Regions from separate parts of the Streptomyces sp. NPDC014861 genome, predicted to be linked through region 1. Evidence: riboswitches for the same ligand, from Rfam matches in the RefSeq annotation. Region 1 holds a riboswitch; each other region holds the start of a gene.

Region 1 (4,778 bases):
CAGCCGCAGCAGCGTCGTCTTCCCGCCGCCGTTCCGCCCGAGCAGCGCGACCGCCCGGCCCTCCGTCACCGCGAAGGCGACATCCGAGAGGACGGCAGGCCCGTCCTCGTACGCGAAGCCCGCGCGCACCAACTCCACGACCGGGGTGGGGGCCGTCATGACAGGAACCTTTCCAGTACGAGGGTGAGCGCGACGAGCCCCGCGAGGAGGCCGGCCGTCGCCGCGAGGAACGGACGGGAGACCGGGGCCTCGGGCAGCAGCACCCGCAGCGTCCCGTCGTAGCCGCGCCCGGCGAGACCGGTCTGGAGCCGCTGCGCCCGGTCGAAGGCCCGCACGAACGAGGTCGCGCCGAGCCCGGCCAGCGACCGCCACACGGCCGCCCGGGTCGTCGCCCCGAGCCGCGCCGCCTGCGCCTGCCGCACCTTGGCCTGCGCGTCGAGCAGCAGGAACACGATCCGGTACATCACCAGGGCCACGTCCACCACCGGCGCCGGCACCCCGGCCCTGACCAGGCGCGGCAGCACGTCCGACACCGGTGTGGTGAACGCGAACAGCAGCACTCCCAGCGAGGCCGAAGCCGTCCGCAGCAGCAGCTCCCCGGCGTGCACGGGCCCGTCCGGAGCCCAGGCCACGGCGCCACCGGGCCCGCCCACCGCGAACAGCAGCGGGACGGCGCCGGTGACGCAGAAGCCCAGCGGGATCCGGAAGGCCCGCCACAGCTGCCGGCCCGGCACACCGGCCGGGCCGAGCAGGACGGCGAGCGTCGCCGCCGCGACCAGGGGCGCCCCCGGCCACGGCGGCAGACACACCGCGCACAGGGTCAGACCGAATCCGAGCGCGGCCTTCTCCGCCGGATGGCGGCGGCGCCAGCGACTGCCGTGCGCCGCCGCGTCGATCGGCAGCATCCGCGGCTACGCGTCCGCGCCCGCGCCGGAGGCGCCGCTCTCCTCACGGGCCGCCGCCCGCTCCTCGCCCTGCCGGCGCCCGCGCCGCACGCCGAAGTAGTAGGCGAGGACACCGGCGCCGAGGGCCGCCTGGAGGGCGAACAACGCCGACTCGATCTCACCGGACGGCGGCTCGTAGAGCGGGCTGAACCACGGCTCGTAGTCCGGCTGGATCTCGGTGATCGCCGTCTCGGCCTCCGCGTCGGCGCCGGCGAACGGCTCCTCCTTGTGGTCGCCGAGCCCCAGCACCAGCGGCAGCACCGCCAGCGCCGCCACGAGCGCCAGCAGCAGGGTGTTGATCTTCGCGTTCCGGCTCATCACGCCGCCGCCTCCTCGCGTCGCTTCGACTCCGTCCGGCCGAGCACGCCGAGACGCAGCAGGTCACCCTTGCTCGACTGCATGAGCAGCCGCACCACCAGCACGGTCAGCAGGCCCTCGCTCACGGCGAGCGGGATCTGCGTCACCGCGAAGATGGAGCCGAACTTCGCGAGCGAGCCCGCGATGCCGCTGCCCGGGTCGGGGAAGGCGACGGCCAGCTGGACGCTGGTCACGCAGTAGGTGGACAGGTCGGCGACGAAGGCGCCGAAGAAGACGCTCACCATCAGCGGCGCCCCGGACCGCTTCAGCAGCACATAGGCGCCGTATCCCGCCCAGGGGCCGACGATCGCCATCGAGAAGACGTTCGCCCCCAGCGTGGTCAGCCCGCCGTGGGCGAGCAGCAGCGCCTGGAAGAGGAGCGTGATGGTGCCGAGGACCGCCATGATCGGCGGCCGGAACAGTATCGCGCCCAGTCCCGTGCCGGTCGGGTGGGAGCAACTGCCCGTCACCGAAGGCAGTTTGAGCGCGGAAAGGACGAACGTGAAGGCGCCCGCGGCGCCGAGCAGCAGCGTGGACTCGGGGTTGGCGCGCACCTCGCGGGTGAGCGCGCGGACGCCGTGGATGACGAACGGGGCCGATGCGACGCCCCAGGCGGCCGCATGGACGGGGGGCAGATACCCCTCGGCGATATGCATGATCGGGAGACCCTCTCCAGCACCTCGTGGATGGACAACGCGCCCTGGCCGGTCTCCTGGCTGACGGTCATGACGCCCGACTCCGCCTTCCCATCCCGCGACGGTCTCCCGCGGCGGAACAGTGGCTTCCCCGAGGGGATGGAGCCGGACCTCCCGATCACAGTGGCGAGGGCCGCACCGGTACTGCACCGGTTTCCCGAACACCAAGGCGGTGCGACATTAGTGTGTTGACCTGCCTCATCACAATGCGGGGTCGGTCACTCGCGCTCGGACATCTCCCGGGGCCCGGCGCCGTCGGGACCCGTTGTCGGACCCCCGCACTAGCGTGGACGTGTCCAAGTGCGTTGCTGCTGCTCGGACGAGGGCGCCCCGGCGGAGTGGAACCCGGCCGGGGCGCCCCGCTTCCCGCGCGCGTCAGACCTTGCGGTAGGCGTACGCCTCCGAGGCCGCCGCCGCGACCGCGTCCAGGTCCCCGCCGGCGCTCGCCGTCACCAGCGCGGCCACCGCGCCCTCCACGAAGGGCGCGTCCACGAGCCGGGTGCCCTCCGGAAGCTCGTCGCCCTCGGCGAGGAGCGCCTTCACCGTGAGCACGGCACTGCCCAGGTCCACCAGGACGGCCACCCCGGCGCCGGCGTCGACGGCCTTCGCGGCCTCGGCGATCAGGTCGGCGCTGGTGCCGAGCCCCCCGCCGGGTCCGCCGCCCGCCGCCGCGACCGGCGCCAGGTCGCCGCCGCCGGCGAGCCCCCGGGCCAGGTCGGCGACCGCCTCCGCGACGGCACCGCTGTGCGAGACCAGCACGATCCCGACCCTGCCCCCGCTCATCGGCCCGCCCCCTCTCCCGTCCCCGCCGCCTCCGCAAGCGCGGCGAACAGCAACGCCGAGGAGGTCGCCCCCGGATCCTGATGGCCGACCGACCGCTCCCCGAGATAACTGGCCCGGCCCTTGCGGGCGCGCAACGGCACGGTCGCGAGCGCCCCCTCGTCGGCCGCGGCGCGCGCCGCGGCGAAGGACTCCGGCAGCGCGGCCACGGCGGGGGTCAGCGCGTCCAGCATCGTCTTGTCACCCGGTACGGCTCCGCCGAGCTGTCCGACGGCGGCGACCCCGGCCGCGAGCGCGTCCGCGAGCTCGGCCCGCGTGACCTCCCCGCCGTCGCCGAGCGCCTTGCCGGCCCGTCGCAGCAGCGTTCCGTAGAGCGGCCCCGAGGCCCCGCCCACCGTGGAGATCAGCTGCCTTCCGGCGGCCGTGAGGGCCGCGCCCGGGGTCGCGGGCGGCTCCTTCGCCAGCGCGTCGGCGACGGCGGCGAAGCCGCGCCGCAGATTGGCGCCGTGGTCCGCGTCGCCGATCGCCGCGTCCAGCTCGGTCAGCCGCCCGGCCTCCCGCTCCACCGCCGCCGCGACCGCCCGCATCCAGCGCACCGCGAACGCGGCGCCGTACGTCTCCGTCATCGCCCGCTCACCGGCCCCAGCGCAGCGCGGCCGTCGACACCGGCGCGTCCCACAGCCGCAGCAGCTCCTCGTCCGCGGCGCACAGCGTCACCGAGCACCCCGCCATGTCCAGCGAGGTCACGTAGTTCCCGACCAGCGTCCGCGCCACCGGCACCCGGCGCGCGTCGAGGACCCGCCGCACCTCCGCGTTGAAGCCGTACAGCTCCAGCAGCGGCGTCGCCCCCATGCCGTTCACCAGCAGCAGCACCGGATCCGACGGCCGCAGGTCGTCGAGGACCGCGTCGACGGCGACCTCGGCGATCTCCCGGGCGGTCATCATCCCGCGCCGCTCCCGCCCCGGCTCGCCGTGGATGCCGACACCCAGCTCCAGCTCCCCGGGCGGAAGGTCGAAGGTCGGGCTGCCCTTCGCGGGCGTGGTGCACGCGCCCAGCGCGACCCCGAACGACCGCGACCGCGTGACCACCCGCCGGGCCAGCGCCTCCACCCGCTCCAGCGGGGCGCCCTCCTCGGCCGCCGCACCGGCCAGCTTCTCCACGAAGAGCGTCGCCCCGGTCCCGCGCCGCCCCGCCGTGTACAGGCTGTCGGTGACGGCCACGTCGTCGTCGACGAGCACCCGGGCGACCTGGATGCCCTCGTCCTCGGCGAGTTCGGCGGCCATCTCGAAGTTCAGCACGTCACCCGTGTAGTTCTTCACCACGAACAGCACCCCCGCCCCGCTGTCCACCGCCGCCGCGGCCCGCACCATCTGGTCCGGCACCGGCGACGTGAACACCTCCCCGGGACACGCCCCGTCGAGCATCCCCGGCCCCACGAACCCCGAGTGCAGCGGCTCGTGCCCCGAACCGCCCCCCGACACCAGCGCGACCTTCCCGGCCACCGGCGCGTCCCTGCGCACCACCACCCGCCGCTCCACGTCCACGGTCAACTCGGGATGCGCGGCGGCCAGCCCGCGCAAGGCATCGGCGACGACGGTCTCGGGCACATTGATCAGCATCCTCATGGATACCTCCAAGTGAGATTAGCAGCCAAGCCGCTGAGTAGGGTTTTTGCAGGTCAGGATGGGGGAGTCGCATTGTTGATCTTGGCGGTTCCTGGCGTCTGGGGGCGGCTCCGCGCGGTACTGATGCTGACTTAATGCTGACTTTCCTGATGGTCTATCAGGCGAGGGCGGCGGGAGACGCTCTTTGCGAATGCGCATCATGGAGCGATTATCGACGCGAGCGTGCGGACGCGCACCGGTGCGTCGCGGGTTCGCCGGCCTAGCTGAACTGGCCGATGGGAGAGTGGTCGCCGCGGTAGGCGTGCACGGCCCTCCCGAAGCCCCAGCTGTCGTACTGCCCCTGACCATGTGACAGATGGACTCCGCTGCATGCCGC
Region 2 (4,778 bases), on a different contig from region 1:
CGAAGGCGAAGCCGCCGCCGGGGAGCTGCTGGCGGGAGAGCCAGGAGACCGCCGCGTCCGCGTGCGCCCGGTCGCCCAGGGCCCGCAGGGCCTGGGCCGCCCAGCCCGTGGCGTAGGCGCTGCCCGGGACGCTGTACGAGACGGCGGGCCAGGCGCCCGTCTTGGACTGGGCCTTCTTGAGCGAGGAGCGGGCCTTGGTGACGACCGCCTTGTGGCCGCCCGCCCGCTGGAGGGCGAGCGCCACCAGCGCGGTGCTCCCGGCCTCGCTCTCGCAGACCTGTCCGTCCAGGATCAGGAAGCTCGGGAATCCGCCGTCGTCGCACTGGAGTTGAGCCAGCCGCGTCACCGCCTCGGCCGGCGGGGTCACCTCACCGTTCAACAGGGCGATGACGGCGAGGGCCTGCCCCTCGGTCTGCCCCGTCGTACGGAAATCGCCCGTGGTGGCGCAGCCGGGGACGGGCTGCGGCGCGTCCGAGCCGCTGAGGCAGACGTTCGCCAGGAGGTCGCCGAGGAGATCGTGGCCGCCGAAGTCGCGCGGGTCCCTGCCGGTGGCCTCGGCGACGAGCGCGAGGCGGGCGGCGGCGGTGGCGTCGGGCGCCTCGTCCTTCCCGGCGGGGTAGGCGTAGGCGTCGGTGTGCTCGGGCCTGGCCAGGAAGGCGGCGACCCTGCGGGCCGCGGGGCTCTCGCCGTCGGCGGCGGCCAGGGCCCAGGCCGCTTCGGTGGTGGCGAGGTAGTTCGGCACCGTGTCGCCCTCGTTGACCACCCGCTGACCGTTCGTCAGCCGGTCGGTGAGCCAGCGGGCCGCGCCCGGCAGATCGACCGAGCCCGGCGGCACGTTCGGGGCGGGCGGGTCGCTCGGGTCCGGCGGGTCGCCGCCCTCCGCGCGGACGTCGTCGGGGGTGAAGGTGGGCCGGCCCTTGGTGCCGCCGATGTCGGTGCCGCCGAAGACCCAGGCGTCCACGTCGCCCGGCTTGAGCGTGCGGGACATGGCCCCCAGCGGGCTGTACGTCCACTTCCGCTGCCCGGGTGAGGCGATCCAGTACGACCAGTAGGCGGTGGCCTGCGGGGTGAGGACGCAGTCCTCCTGGGCCGGAGTGGGGTACTGCTTGCCCCGGTCGAACGAGCCGTTGCCGATGCGGCAGATGAACGCGGGACCGTCGTGCTCCGTACCCGTGGTGCTGAACCCGCCGGACCGCAGCAGCTCGTAGCCGGTCGTGGGGGTGGCGTCGCAGCCGCGCACCACGGGGCCGCCCCAGTGGCCGAAGTCGACGGCGACGATCGCGCCGGAGGTGCGGGTGCACTTCTTGATCGGGTCGGCGCTCGCCGGCGCGGCGGCCGTGAAGTGGGCCAGGCCCGCGCCGAGCGTCAGAAAGGAGACGGTCAGGACGGACACCAGGCGTCGTCCCGCCCCCGACCACCGTCTCGCCTGCTGTTCGGTCCCCACCGCGGCCCCTCGTCTCTGCCGGGCGGGTGCGTACGTGGCGATGGCCTCGCGACGGCGACGCCGTGGCGGGGCGGTGACGACCACGCCGTAGTCCGCGACGGCGTTCTTCGTGCTCTGTTCCAGCCCAGGCATTCCGACTCACCCGGGACGAGCCGGGTCTACGGTTGCGGGTCAGCGCCGGAATTCGACCGGCTTCCCCTGGTGCTGATTGCTTATCAGCCGGAGTGCAACACGGATCGGTCGGCACCGTCAAGGTGGTCCGCGTCTCACCGGCGAGGCCCGACCGCTCGTCGTGCACGCCCCTCCGGACGACGCTGGCGGTACCTCCACCGTTCGGGTAGCGTCCTGGGCTGCCACATGGGGGAATCCGGTGCGAAGCCGGAGCTGACGCGCAGCGGTGTGGGACGGCGGGGGCCGTTTCCCGAGCCCGAATGCCCATTCGGCGACGCACGACTCGAAGCCGTACCACGCGTTCCGGACGGCGGTCCCCGGCCATGCCATGCCCTGGCCGTGCTCCGGCACGGCGACGCGCGCGTGCGACCGGAGCGGCCGGCGTCCGCCGACTTCAGGAGCACGCCTTGTCCCTTCCCCGCACCTCACGCCGTCTCGCGCTCGCGGTGCCGGCGATGCTCGGCGCCTTCGCGCTCAGCACGCTCCCCGCCTTCGCGACCTCCACCCCCGCGCAGATCGCGACGTCCAAGACCAACGGCGTCGCCTACCTCAAGTCCCTCCAGGCAGCGGATGGTTCGTACGCCGGCTCGGGTCTCTCCAACGAGTGGGCGTTCAGCGCCTTCGCCGCCGCGGGCACCGCCGTCGTCGACGTGGCACCCGGCGGCGACACCACCAAGAACGCCAGAACCGTCTACCGCAACCTGCTGTCCACGGCGGGCTGGCCGTCCGCCACCCCGGTGGTCACCGACTACGAGCGCGGCGCGCTGAACGCCTACGCCGCCGGCATCGACCCGGCCCGCGTCTCGGCCTCGCGCAACCTCATCGCGCACATCTACGCGTACTGGCAGACCGCCGAGCCGGGCTACTTCGGCCCCTCCGCCAACTTCAACGGCACCGTCTTCGCGGCTCTCGCCCTCGGCGGCGCGAAGACCCAGGCCGGCTCCGCCCGCGTCCCGCAGGCCCTGACCGCCGCGATGGTCGCCCGTCTCCGCGCCAACCAGCACAACGACGGCGGCTGGACCTACCAGAAGGTGGAGGGCAACCCCACCGCCATCAACACCGCGAGCGACATCGACATGACCGGCGCCGCGATGGCCGCCCTGTGCGTCTCCGGCGTCCCGAACACCGACGCGGACGTCGTTCAGGCCAAGAACTTCCTCAAGGGCAAGCTCGTCAGCTCCTCGGGCGCGTTCAACTCCCTCTACGGCGTCAACACCAGCTCCAACGGCTGGGGCGTCTCCGGCCTGAACGCCTGCGGATTCAACCCGCAGTCGGCGGAGTTCACCACCCTCGCCACCAAGACCCCGATCGACTTCCTCCTCGCCAACCAGTACAACCCGGCGGGCGGCTTCAAGTACAAGCCCGCCGACACCACTCCCTCCGCGTACTCCTCGATCGACGCGCTGCGCGCGGTCGCCGGAGGCGGCTTCACCGCTGCCCCGCCGGTGCCGGTCACCCCGGGCGCCCCCCAGTGGGTCGCCCAGTCGGCGTTCACCCCGGGGACCGCCACCAAGCTCGCGCTCACCGTCGACGACGGCGCCGGCAACCTCAAGGTGTGCGCGGTCTCCTTCACGCCCACGGCCGCGACCACGACCCTCGGGGACGTCCTCGCCGCCGCGACGGGCGCGGCCACCCCGTCCGGCTGCGTCACCGGCGTCACCCCCGCGTCGGGCACCGGTGCGATCACCGCGCTCAACGGCAAGGCCAACAGCGGATCGAACACCTGGAAGGTCAGCACCGACGGCTCCGCCTTCACCGGAGCCCTCCGCGAGACGACCGTCAACCTCGGCGACACCCTCGCGCTGCGCTGGGGCGCCTGACAGCGGCCGGGGCACGACGGGCGGACGCCGTCCCCCGTCGCTGCCCGCCCGCCCGGCCCATGTCGCCACGCGTGACGGCTCCTCGTCCGTGAGTGACCGCCCCGCTGTGGCGACGCCCGAGGGCTGGACCGATCACGGGGACCCCCTGAAGCCGGGCCCCGGGGGTCGACGGCACGTCCCGCCGGCCCCCGGGGCGCGAGGCGTGGAATGCGCGGGGCCCACCGGCGTAGGAGCCTGGTGGTGTGGTGAAGCCGGGGAAGGCGGTGAACGGCGCGTACCGGCGGAGCTGGCTGCGCGGGGCGCCGCCGCCCCGCTGGGTCCGGGTCCTGCCCGTGCTCCTGCTCGTCGGGGTGGGGATCGCGTCCCTCACCGACTCCGTCCCGGTGGACATCGGCTTCCTGCTCGGCGCCGTCTCCCCGCTGGCCGTCCTGGCGTACGGACCGCTGGCCACGGCCCTCCTCGGCGCGGCGACGATCGCGTTGCTGACCCTGCCCGCCTTCCACCTCGACCGGCCGGGGAACACCGACCTCGTCACCCTCGGCTTCGTCGCCACCCTGAGCGTCTTCGTCTCCTTCGTCCGCGGGCGCAGGGACGAGCAGCTCGACCTGGAACGGGCCGTCGCCGAGACGGCCCAGCGGGCCATCGTCCCCGAGGTGCGGCGGCGGGTGGGTCCCGTGCGCTGCGCGAGCCTCTACCGGGCCGCCGAGGCGGGCACGCTGGTGGGCGGCGACTTCTTCGACGTCAGGGCCGGCCCCTACGGGGTGCGGGCGGTCCTCGGCGACGTACAGGGCCACGGCCTGTCGGCCGTCGCCACGGTCGCGTCCGTCCTCGGGGCGTTCCGCGAGGCCGTCCTGGACGACGCGGACGCCGAGGCGGTCGCGGCACGGCTGGACCGCAGGCTGGTGGTCGACTCGGCGCGCACGGAGCACGCGGAACTCTTCGCCACGGCCGTCCTCCTGGACTTCGCCCCGCACGGCCGGGAGGTCCGCGTCCTGGCCTGCGGCCACCCACCGCCGGTCCTGCTGCGCGGCGGCGCCGTGCGCACCCTCGACCTCGACCCGGGACCGCCCCTGGGGCTGGGCCTCGCCGACATCGCGCCCGGAACCGCGGCGACCATGTCGCTCCTTCCCGGTGACCGGCTCCTCCTCGCGTCGGACGGCGTCTTGGAGGCGCGGGACACGACCGGCGCCTTCTACCCCTTCGCCGCGCGCCTGGCCCGGATGACCGGCCTCGGGCCGGACGAGCTGCCCGACGCGATCTGGGCGGACCTGAGCCGCTTCGCCCCCGCGATCCAGGACGACGTCTCCCTCCTGATCCTCACCCTGGACGCGCCCGGGCCGGGC
Region 3 (4,778 bases), on a different contig from region 1:
GGCGGGCGGACGTAGCGGGTGCCGTACGACTGGACCCAGCCGTGCTGGGTGGCGAGGTAGCCGTCCAGCTGCTCGGCGAAGTACTGCACCATGTCGTTGCGCTCGGGCTCGCCGTGCACGAGGACGTCGATGCCGGTCTTCTCCTGGAAGGCGATGACCTCGCGGATCTCGTTCTCGATCCGCTCGTCGTAGCCGGCCGCGTCGATCCGGCCGGCGCGCAGGTCGGCGCGGGCGACGCGCAGCTCGTCGGTCTGCGGGAAGGAACCGATCGTGGTGGTCGGGAGCACCGGCAGGCCCAGGTGGGCGCGCTGGGCCACCGTGCGCCGGGCGTACGGCTGCGAGCGGCGGCCGTCGGCCTCGGTGACGGCCGCGGTGCGGGCGCGGACGGCCGGGTCGTGGGTGAGGGCGGAGCCGGCGCGGGAGGCGAGGTCGGCCCGGTTGGCGGCCAGTTCGTCGGCGATGGCCTCGGTGCCCTCGGAGAGACCGCGGGCGAGGGTGGCGATCTCGGCGGCCTTCTGGCGGGCGAAGGCCAGCCAGCGCCGGACCTCGGGGTCGATGTCGGTCTCGACGGAGGCGTCGATCGGGACGTGGAGCAGGGAGCAGGACGCCGCCACGTCGACCCGGTCGGCGAGGCCGAGCAGGGTACCGAGGGTGGCCAGGGACTTCTGGTGGTCGTTGATCCAGATGTTGCGGCCGTTGACGACACCGGCGACGAGACGCTTGCCGGGCAGGCCGCCCACGGCGGCGAGGGCGTCGAGGTTGGCGGCGGCGGAGTCGGTGAAGTCGAGCGCGAGGCCGTCGACCGGGGCGGCGGCGAGGACCGGGAGCGCGTCGCCGAGGCGGTCGAAGTAGGAGGCGACCAGGAGCTTGGGCCGGTCGGTGGCGCCGCCGAGTTCGCGGTAGGCGCGGGCGGCCGCGTTCAGTTCGGCCGGGGTGCGGTCCTGGACGAGGGCGGGCTCGTCGACCTGGACCCACTCGGCGCCGGCGGCACGCAGGTCGGCGAGGACCTCGGCGTACACGGGGAGCAGCCGGTCGAGCAGGGTGATCGGCTCGAAGTCGGCGTCGACGCCGGGGGCGGGCTTGGCGAGCAGCAGGTAGGTGACCGGGCCGACGAGGACCGGGCGGGCCGTCCGGCCCTCGGCGAGGGCCTCCTTCAGCTCGGCGACCTGCTTGGCGGAGTCGGCGGTGAAGACCGTGTCGGGGCCCAACTCGGGGACGAGGTAGTGGTAGTTGGTGTCGAACCACTTGGTCATCTCCAGCGGCGCCACGTCCTGGGTGCCGCGCGCCATGGCGAAGTAGCCGTCCAGGGCGTCGGCTGCGACCGCCTCGCGGTGGCGCTCGGGGACGGCGCCGACCATCACGGAGGTGTCGAGGACGTGGTCGTAGTACGAGAAGTCGCCGGTGGGCACTTCGGTGATGCCGGCGTCGGCCAGCTGCTGCCGGCTCGAACGGCGCAGGTCGGCAGCGGTGGCGCGGAGGGCGTCGGCGGAGACGCGGCCCTTCCAGTAGCCCTCGATCGCCTTCTTCAGTTCACGGTTCCGACCCTGGCGGGGGTAGCCGTGGACGGTGGCCTGTGCTGCCGCGGCTGCGGACTTCGTGGTCACGGAGACTCTCCTTCGCGAGTTGTGCCCAGATCGACGTCCCGGTGAGGGGACGCGGACGCGAAGGTGACGAGGGAGCGCACGGACCTCGCCGTGAGGAAACATCACGACGGCCGTTCGCTGTCTACGCCGACCCGCCCACGAGGTCACCGGAACTTCCGTACGCGGAACGGTCCGCGTACGGGCAACGGGCAGGTCTTCGGACTCGCGGGCAAGCCGGCCTCGTCCGAGGCAGGCACCTAGTGGCCGTCGCTTCCCAGGACCTCACGGTCCCAGTGCTGATGACGGCGGTCGTTCCCGCTCACCGCTGCGGGGCAGTCCCGGATTCCCACCGGGTTCCCTCTTACGACGCATCCCGCCTGGCGGACGGGGCGAACCAGCTGCCCGGTCAGAGTAGAGGCCGGAATCGTCGAGCGGCGAGGGTTATCCGCCATTCGGACGGTGGAATGAGACATTCCCCCTCCGGGGGGCTGTCCCACTCCCCGGCGGTCACCGGATACGGCACGTGGGTGGGCGGGCGGATGGGGACGGGGGCGAGTGCGGGCCGAGCGCCCGCGCGGGCGGGACCGCTCGGAAGGATGATGGGACCATGGAAGGGCTACCTTTCACCCCTCCCGCGGGGGCGGACGACGGTGGGCGGCTCGGTCCGCCCCCGGCCGCGTTCGCCCTGCTCGCCGCGGACGGGGTGCTCGTGGGGTGGAGCCGTGAGGCCGAGGCCCTCCTGGGGTATCCCGCCGCGCGGGTGGTGGGGCGCCGGGCGGCCGATCTGCTCGTCGCCCCGCCCTCCGACCGCGCCGGGGTCGAAGAGCGGCGGCCGGACCGATGGCCGCGGTTCGACGGGACCCGCAGCGCCGTCGTGGACGTGCGCCACCGCGCCGGACACACCGTGCGACTGGCGGTGACCCTGCGTCCGCTGATCCCCGGCGCCCACGGGGACACCGGCGGCCGTGCTCCCTCCGCGGTCCTCATGGCGGCCGAGCTGGAGGAACTGCGCTGGTGGGAGACCCGGCAGGCGATGCTCCAGGGGCTCGTGACCCAGTCACCGGTGACCCTGACCATCTACGGCCCCGGCGCGCGCCTCCTGTGGGCCAACGCGTCCAGTGTCCGGGAGCTCGGCGGCGACCTCACCGCGTCACTGGGCCGCTCCATGACCGAACTCTTTCCCGGCGACGTCCTCACCGCCCAGCATCCGGTGGATCCCGAGGAGTTCGTCCAGCAGATCCTCGAGACCGGTGAGCCGGTCATCGACGTGCGCTTCCGCGGCCGCGCCCCGGCCGACCCGCGCCGCGAGCGCGTCTGGTCCTCCTCCTACTTCCGGCTCGTCGACGGCCGGGGAGAACCGGTGGGGGTGTGCGAGCAGTCCATCGACGTCACCGACCACCACCGTGCGCAGCAGCGCCTCGCCCTCCTCGCGGAGGCCGGTGCGCGGATCGGTGCCTCGCTCGACCCGTCCGGAACGGCGGCGGAGCTCGCGAGGACCACCGTGCCGCGCTACGCCGACGCCGTGCTGGTCGACGTGGCGGCGGAGGTGCTCGCGGGGGAGGAACCCGGAGCCGCTGCGGCAGGGGACCTCGTCCGCGTGGCCGCGTCCGGCGAGGAGGCGTCGAGGGTGGGCGAGCGGGTCTCGTACGGTCCCGGATCGTCGCAGGCCGAGAGCCTGGCCGAGGGCCGGGCGACCGTGGACGACCGGGTCGCGCCGACCCGGCTGTACGTCCCGCTGATCATGAGGGGGCGGCCCCTGGGCCTCGTCACCTTCGCGCGGGGCGACGACTCGGAACCCTTCGACGACGGCGACCGGGCGGTGGCCGAGGAGCTGGCGTCCCGGACCGCCGTGTGCATCGACAACGCCCGGCGCTACCGCCGGGAACGCACCGCCGCCTTCATGCTCCAGCGCAGTCTGCTGCCACGGTCGCTGCCCGAGCTGAGCGCGGTCGAGACGGCCAGCCGCTACCTGCCCGCCGACAGCCACCTCGGCTCCGGCGGCGACTGGTTCGACGTCATCCCGCTCTCCGGCGCGCGGGTCGGCCTCGTCGTGGGGGACGTCGTCGGCCACGGCCTCGGCGCCGCCGCCACCATGGGGCGACTGCGCGCGATGGTGCGCACCCTGGCGGAGCTGGACCTCACGCCCGACGAACTCCTGGCCCGGCTGAACGACCAGGTCGGACGGGAAAGGTCCGACCAGAACGTGAAGGGCCCGGACGGCGGCGGCGCCGTCGGGGCGACGTGCGTCTACGGGATCTACGACCCGGCGTCCCGGACGAGCACCTGGGCGGCGGCGGGGCACCTGACCCCGGCGGTCGTGCGGCCGCACGCCGCCGCCGGCTTCCTCGCCCTGCCGCCGGGGCTGCCGCTGGGCGTGGGGCGGCTCCCGTACGAGAGCGCGGAGGTGGAACTCCCCGCCGGAAGCCTGGTCGTGCTGTTCACCGACGGCCTGGTGGAGGCCCGGGGACAGGGCGTCGACGCGGGCCTGGGCCGCCTGGCGGCCGTCCTCGGGGAGCGGCGGGGATCGTCGGCGGACCTGCTGTGCGCCGAGGTCGTCGCGGAGCTGGTGCGGGACCGGGTGCGGGACGACGCCACGCTGCTCGTCGTGCGCACCCGTGCGCTGGACGCACGCCAGGTCGCGCACTGGGAGCTGCCCTCGGACCCCGCGCTCGTCGCCCGCGCGCGTGCGATGGCCGCGGAGCAGCTGGAGCGGTGGGGTCTGGACGACCTGGCCTTCACCACGGAGCTGGTGGTCAGCGAACTGGTCACCAACGCGATCCGGCACTCCTCCGGCCCGATCGGTCTGCGTCTGATCCGGGACCGTTCCCTCATCTGCGAGGTCTCCGACTCCCAGCACACCTCCCCGCACGCCCGTCACGCCGGCAACGACGAGGAGGGCGGACGCGGCCTGTTCATGGTCGCCCAGCTCACCGACCACTGGGGCACGCGGTACATGCCGACGGGCAAGACGATCTGGGCGGAACAGGCCCTGCCCGTGCCGTGACGCCCGCCCACGGCCCCGCCCACCGCCCGTCCTTTCCCCGTCGCCCACCGTCAGCCGGCCGGGCGCCGGCTCACGGCGCGCGCAGCCGTACGGCCAGCGCGGCGATGTCGTCGTCGAGGCTGCCCTTGCTGTGGCGGAGCAGATCGTGGTGCAGGGCCGTGAGCAGATCACGGGGAGGCGTCCGGGGCTGC
Region 4 (4,778 bases), on a different contig from region 1:
AAGGACCTGCCGATCCTCATCGCCTTCGGCGTGCTCGCGGCGTACACGTACTCCTCGGGCCTGCGCGCCCCGGCGCTCATCGCCTTCGTCAAGGACACCCTGATCTACATCGTCATCGCGGTGGCGATCATCTACATCCCGATCAAGCTCGGCGGCTTCGACGAGATCTTCGCCAAGGCCGGCGAGGCGTACGCGACGATCAACCCGGCGACCGACAAACCGCGCGGCTCGCTGGTCCCGGGCGAGGCGAGCCAGTGGACGTACGCGACGCTCGCGCTCGGCTCGGCGCTCGCGCTCTTCATGTACCCGCACTCGATCACGGCGACCCTCTCCTCCAAGAGCCGCGAGGTCATCCGCCGCAACACCACCATCCTGCCGCTGTACTCGCTGATGCTGGGCCTGCTCGGGCTGCTCGGCTTCATGGCGATCGCCGCCGGAGTGAAGGTCGCCAACGGCCAGCTCGCCATCCCGCAGCTGTTCGAGAACATGTTCCCGGACTGGTTCGCCGGCGTGGCCTTCGCCGCGATCGGCATCGGCGCGCTCGTCCCGGCCGCGATCATGTCGATCGCCGCGGCCAACCTCTTCACCCGCAACATCTACAAGGACTTCATCAAGAAGGACGCCACCCCGGAGCAGGAGACCAAGGTCTCCAAGCTGGTCTCGCTCCTGGTCAAGGTCGGCGCGCTCGCCTTCGTCCTCACCATGGACAAAACGGTCGCGATCAACTTCCAGCTGCTCGGCGGCATCTGGATCCTCCAGACCTTCCCGGCCCTGGTCGGCGGACTGTTCACCCGCTGGTTCCACCGCTGGGCGCTGATCGCCGGCTGGGCGGTCGGCATGATCTACGGCACGGTCGCCGCGTACGGCGTCGCCAGCCCGACCCAGAAGCACTTCGGCGGTTCCTCGGCGGAGATCCCGGGCATCGGCGAGATCGGCTACATCGGCCTCACCGCCTTCGTCCTCAACGTCGTCGTCACGGTGGTCCTCACCTTCGTCCTCCGGGCCGCCAAGGCCCCGGACGGCATCGACGAGACCTCCCCGTCGGACTACACGGCCGACGCCGGCGACGCGGGCGTCAGCACCGAGCTCCCCAAGGTCGGCGCCGCCACCCACTGAGCCGCGGACGCGCGCGCGAGAGGGGCCCGGGAAAACCCGGGCCCCTCTCGCGTGGCCGCGCGGCAGACTGGGACGCATGGACTTCACGATCAGGGCGGTACGGCCCGAGGAGCACGAGGAGCTCGGTGACCTCACCGGGCTCACCTATCTGAACGACGGGCTGCTGCTGCACGGCGAGGACGACTTCTACCTGGACGTGCTCCGCGACACGGCCCGCCGGGCGCGCGAGAGCGAGGTGCTGGTCGCCACCGACGCCGAGGACCGGATCGTCGGCGGGGTGACCTTCGCCCCCGGCGGCACCCCCTGGGCCGACATCGCCGTCCCCGGCGAGGCCGAGTTCCGGATGCTCGTGGTCGCGCCGGCGGCCCGCGGCAGGGGCGTCGGGGAGGCCCTCGTGCGCGCCTGCGTGGACCGGGCGCGCGCCCTGCCCGACTGCGCCAGGATCGTGCTCTCCACGGACGGCAAGATGGTGTCGGCGCACCGGATCTACGAACGGATGGGCTTCGTGCGCACCCCCGAGCGGGACTGGCAGCCCATCCCCGAACACTCTCTGCGAACCTACGCCCTGGAGCTGTAGTCCACGGACCGACACAACATGTGGGGGGTGCCGCGATCGGCGCCCCCCACATGTATGCTCGTCCTCGCTGTCGCCGCAGGGGAATCCGGTGTGAATCCGGAACTGTCCCGCAACGGTGTACTTCGTGTGCCCTTGTCCACGGAGAGAGTCCGAGCACCTGCCGGCAGTGCGCCCGGTACGACCGTTCCGGGTGCCGACGACGTCCGGGCCTCGCGGAATGGGCCGGTGGACGCGGGCGCATCCGCGCGTACGGGTGCCCGCCCGCCCCTCCCCCGCCGCGGCCCGGTCCGAGAGCGAGGGAGAGCCCCCACGTGACCATCGCGCCTGCGGGTCCGTCAGCCACCGAGGCCGCCGCGATCGACAGCGACGGCCCCGGGACCGTGCTGCTGCGGACCCTGACCGACCTCACCGCCGACCTCACCGACACCGACCCCGGTCGGGTCGCCGCCGCCGCGCTGCGGGGCCGGCACGCCGGTTCGGACGAGGCGGAGCTGCGCGAACTGGCCACCGAGGCCGCCGCCGGTCTCATCGCCGAGGACCCCTCCTACTCGCGGCTCGCCGCGAGGCTGCTCACCCTCACCATCGCCGAGGAGGCGGCCTCCCAGGGCGCCGTCTGCTTCTCCGCCTCCGTCGCCACCGGCCACCGCGAGGGCCTGATCGCCGACCGCACCGCCGCCTTCGTCGCGCTGCACGCGGACCGCATGGACGCGCTGATCGACCTCGCCGGCGACGACCGCTTCGGCTACTTCGGCCTGCGGACGCTCTACTCCCGCTATCTGCTGCGCCACCCGATCACCCGCAAGGTGATCGAGACCCCGCAGCACTTCATGCTGCGGGTGGCTGCGGGCCTCGCCGAGGACGACTCGCTCCGCGCGCTGGACGAGGTGGCGGCGCTGTACCGGCTGATGAGCCGGCTCGACTACCTGCCCTCCTCCCCCACGCTCTTCAACTCCGGCACCCGCCACCCGCAGATGTCCTCCTGCTACCTGCTGGACTCCCCGCAGGACGAGCTGGACTCGATCTACGACCGCTACCACCAGGTCGCGCGCCTGTCGAAGCACGCCGGCGGCATCGGCCTGTCCTACTCCCGGATCCGCTCGCGCGGTTCGCTGATCCGCGGCACCAACGGGCACTCCAACGGCATCGTGCCGTTCCTGAAGACGCTCGACGCCTCCGTGGCGGCGGTGAACCAGGGCGGCCGGCGCAAGGGCGCCGCCGCGGTCTACCTGGAGACCTGGCACGCGGACATCGAGGAGTTCCTGGAGCTCCGCGACAACACCGGCGAGGACGCCCGCCGCACCCACAACCTGAACCTCGCCCACTGGATCCCGGACGAGTTCATGCGCCGGGTGAACGCGGACGCCGAGTGGTCGCTCTTCTCCCCCGCCGACGTGCCCGAGCTGGTCGACCTGTGGGGCGAGGAGTTCGACGCCGCCTACCGCGCCGCCGAGGCGAAGGGCCTGGCCCGCCGGACCATGCCGGCCCGCGACCTGTACGGCCGGATGATGCGGACCCTGGCCCAGACCGGCAACGGCTGGATGACCTTCAAGGACGCCTCGAACCGTACGGCCAACCAGACCGCCGAGCCCGGCACGGTCGTCCACTCCTCCAACCTCTGCACCGAGATCATCGAGGTCACGAACGACGGCGAGACGGCCGTCTGCAACCTCGGCTCGGTCAACCTCGGCGCCTTCGTCTCCGGCGGCACCATCGACTGGGAGCGGCTCGACGAGACCGTCCGCACCGCGGTCACCTTCCTCGACCGGGTCGTCGACATCAACTTCTACCCGACCGAGCAGGCCGGGAACTCCAACTCCCGCTGGCGCCCGGTCGGCCTGGGCGCGATGGGCCTCCAGGACGTCTTCTTCAAGCTGCGGCTGCCCTTCGACTCCGCCGAGGCCCGCGCGCTCTCCACCCGGATCGCCGAGCGCATCATGCTCGCCGCGTACGAGGCCTCCGCCGACCTCGCCGAGCGCAGCGGTCCGCTGCCGGCCTGGGAGAAGACCCGTACCGCGCGGGGCGTGCTCCACCCCGACCACTACGGCGTCGAGCTCACCTGGCCCGAGCGCTGGGCCGCGCTGCGCGAGCGGATCGCGACCACCGGCATGCGCAACAGCCTGCTGCTCGCCATCGCCCCGACGGCGACCATCGCCTCCATCGCCGGCGTCTACGAGTGCATCGAGCCGCAGGTCTCCAACCTGTTCAAGCGCGAGACGCTCTCCGGCGAGTTCCTCCAGGTCAACTCGTACCTCGTGGACGAGCTGAAGGCGCTCGGCGTGTGGGACGCGCAGACCCGCGAGGCGCTGCGCGAGGCCAACGGCTCGGTGCAGGGCTTCAACTGGGTGCCGGCCGAGGTCCGCGACCTGTACCGCACGGCGTGGGAGATCCCGCAGCGCGGCCTGATCGACATGGCGGCGGACCGCACCCCCTTCCTCGACCAGTCGCAGTCGCTGAACCTCTTCATGGAGACGCCGACCATCGGCAAGCTGTCGTCGATGTACGCGTACGCCTGGAAGCAGGGCCTGAAGACGACGTACTACCTGCGCTCCCGCCCGGCGACCCGGATCGCCCGCGCGGCCCAGGCGTCCGCCACCGCCGCCGCCCCCATCCCCGTCCAGCAGGCCGCCGACCCCGACGCGGTCGCCTGCTCCCTTGAGAACCCCGAGTCCTGCGAGGCCTGCCAGTAATGAGCACCAACGAGCACAAGAACCTCCTGGACCCCGGTTTCGAGCTGACCCTCCGCCCGATGCGCTACCCGGACTTCTACGAGCGCTACCGGGACGCCATCAAGAACACCTGGACCGTCGAGGAGGTCGACCTCCACTCGGACGTCGCCGACCTCGCCAAGCTCACCCCCGGCGAGCAGCACATGATCGGCCGGCTGGTCGCGTTCTTCGCGACGGGCGACTCGATCGTGGCGAACAACCTGGTCCTGACGCTGTACAAGCACATCAACTCCCCCGAGGCGCGGCTCTACCTCTCGCGCCAGCTCTTCGAGGAGGCCGTGCACGTCCAGTTCTATCTGACCCTCCTGGACACCTACCTGCCCGACCCGGACGACCGCGCGGCGGCCTTCGACGCCGTC

Evidence for each region. A riboswitch is a leader RNA that binds a small molecule or an ion and turns the genes downstream of it on or off. The one in region 1 is predicted to bind cobalamin.
Region 2: it holds a riboswitch for cobalamin, as region 1 does, so the genes downstream of both, ACF1BN_RS08265 (hypothetical protein) here and ACF1BN_RS37630 (energy-coupling factor ABC transporter permease) in region 1, are expected to answer to the same signal.
Region 3: it holds a riboswitch for cobalamin, as region 1 does, so the genes downstream of both, metE (5-methyltetrahydropteroyltriglutamate--homocysteine S-methyltransferase) here and ACF1BN_RS37630 (energy-coupling factor ABC transporter permease) in region 1, are expected to answer to the same signal.
Region 4: it holds a riboswitch for cobalamin, as region 1 does, so the genes downstream of both, ACF1BN_RS25230 (ribonucleoside-diphosphate reductase subunit alpha) here and ACF1BN_RS37630 (energy-coupling factor ABC transporter permease) in region 1, are expected to answer to the same signal.

What each region holds. Positions count from the first base shown of each region.
Region 1 is NZ_JBIBWV010000044.1:3,563-8,340, reverse strand. Features, by position in the region: gene ACF1BN_RS37645 (energy-coupling factor ABC transporter ATP-binding protein) at 1-159, opposite strand, end outside; gene cbiQ (cobalt ECF transporter T component CbiQ) at 156-905, opposite strand; gene ACF1BN_RS37635 (energy-coupling factor ABC transporter substrate-binding protein) at 912-1,262, opposite strand; gene ACF1BN_RS37630 (energy-coupling factor ABC transporter permease) at 1,262-1,957, opposite strand; cobalamin riboswitch at 1,986-2,180, opposite strand; gene ACF1BN_RS37625 (PTS-dependent dihydroxyacetone kinase phosphotransferase subunit DhaM) at 2,372-2,779, opposite strand; gene dhaL (dihydroxyacetone kinase subunit DhaL) at 2,776-3,402, opposite strand; gene dhaK (dihydroxyacetone kinase subunit DhaK) at 3,410-4,402, opposite strand.
Region 2 is NZ_JBIBWV010000003.1:357,014-361,791, forward strand. Features, by position in the region: gene ACF1BN_RS08260 (prenyltransferase/squalene oxidase repeat-containing protein) at 1-1,444, opposite strand, end outside; cobalamin riboswitch at 1,549-1,682, opposite strand; cobalamin riboswitch at 1,763-1,902, shown strand; gene ACF1BN_RS08265 (hypothetical protein) at 2,071-3,435, shown strand; gene ACF1BN_RS08270 (PP2C family protein-serine/threonine phosphatase) at 3,678-4,778, shown strand, end outside.
Region 3 is NZ_JBIBWV010000003.1:373,426-378,203, forward strand. Features, by position in the region: gene metE (5-methyltetrahydropteroyltriglutamate--homocysteine S-methyltransferase) at 1-1,604, opposite strand, end outside; cobalamin riboswitch at 1,774-1,997, opposite strand; gene ACF1BN_RS08330 (SpoIIE family protein phosphatase) at 2,191-4,587, shown strand; gene ACF1BN_RS08335 (PP2C family protein-serine/threonine phosphatase) at 4,658-4,778, opposite strand, start outside.
Region 4 is NZ_JBIBWV010000014.1:113,398-118,175, reverse strand. Features, by position in the region: gene mctP (monocarboxylate uptake permease MctP) at 1-1,116, shown strand, start outside; gene ACF1BN_RS25235 (GNAT family N-acetyltransferase) at 1,193-1,693, shown strand; cobalamin riboswitch at 1,735-1,873, shown strand; gene ACF1BN_RS25230 (ribonucleoside-diphosphate reductase subunit alpha) at 2,005-4,380, shown strand; gene ACF1BN_RS25225 (ribonucleotide-diphosphate reductase subunit beta) at 4,380-4,778, shown strand, end outside.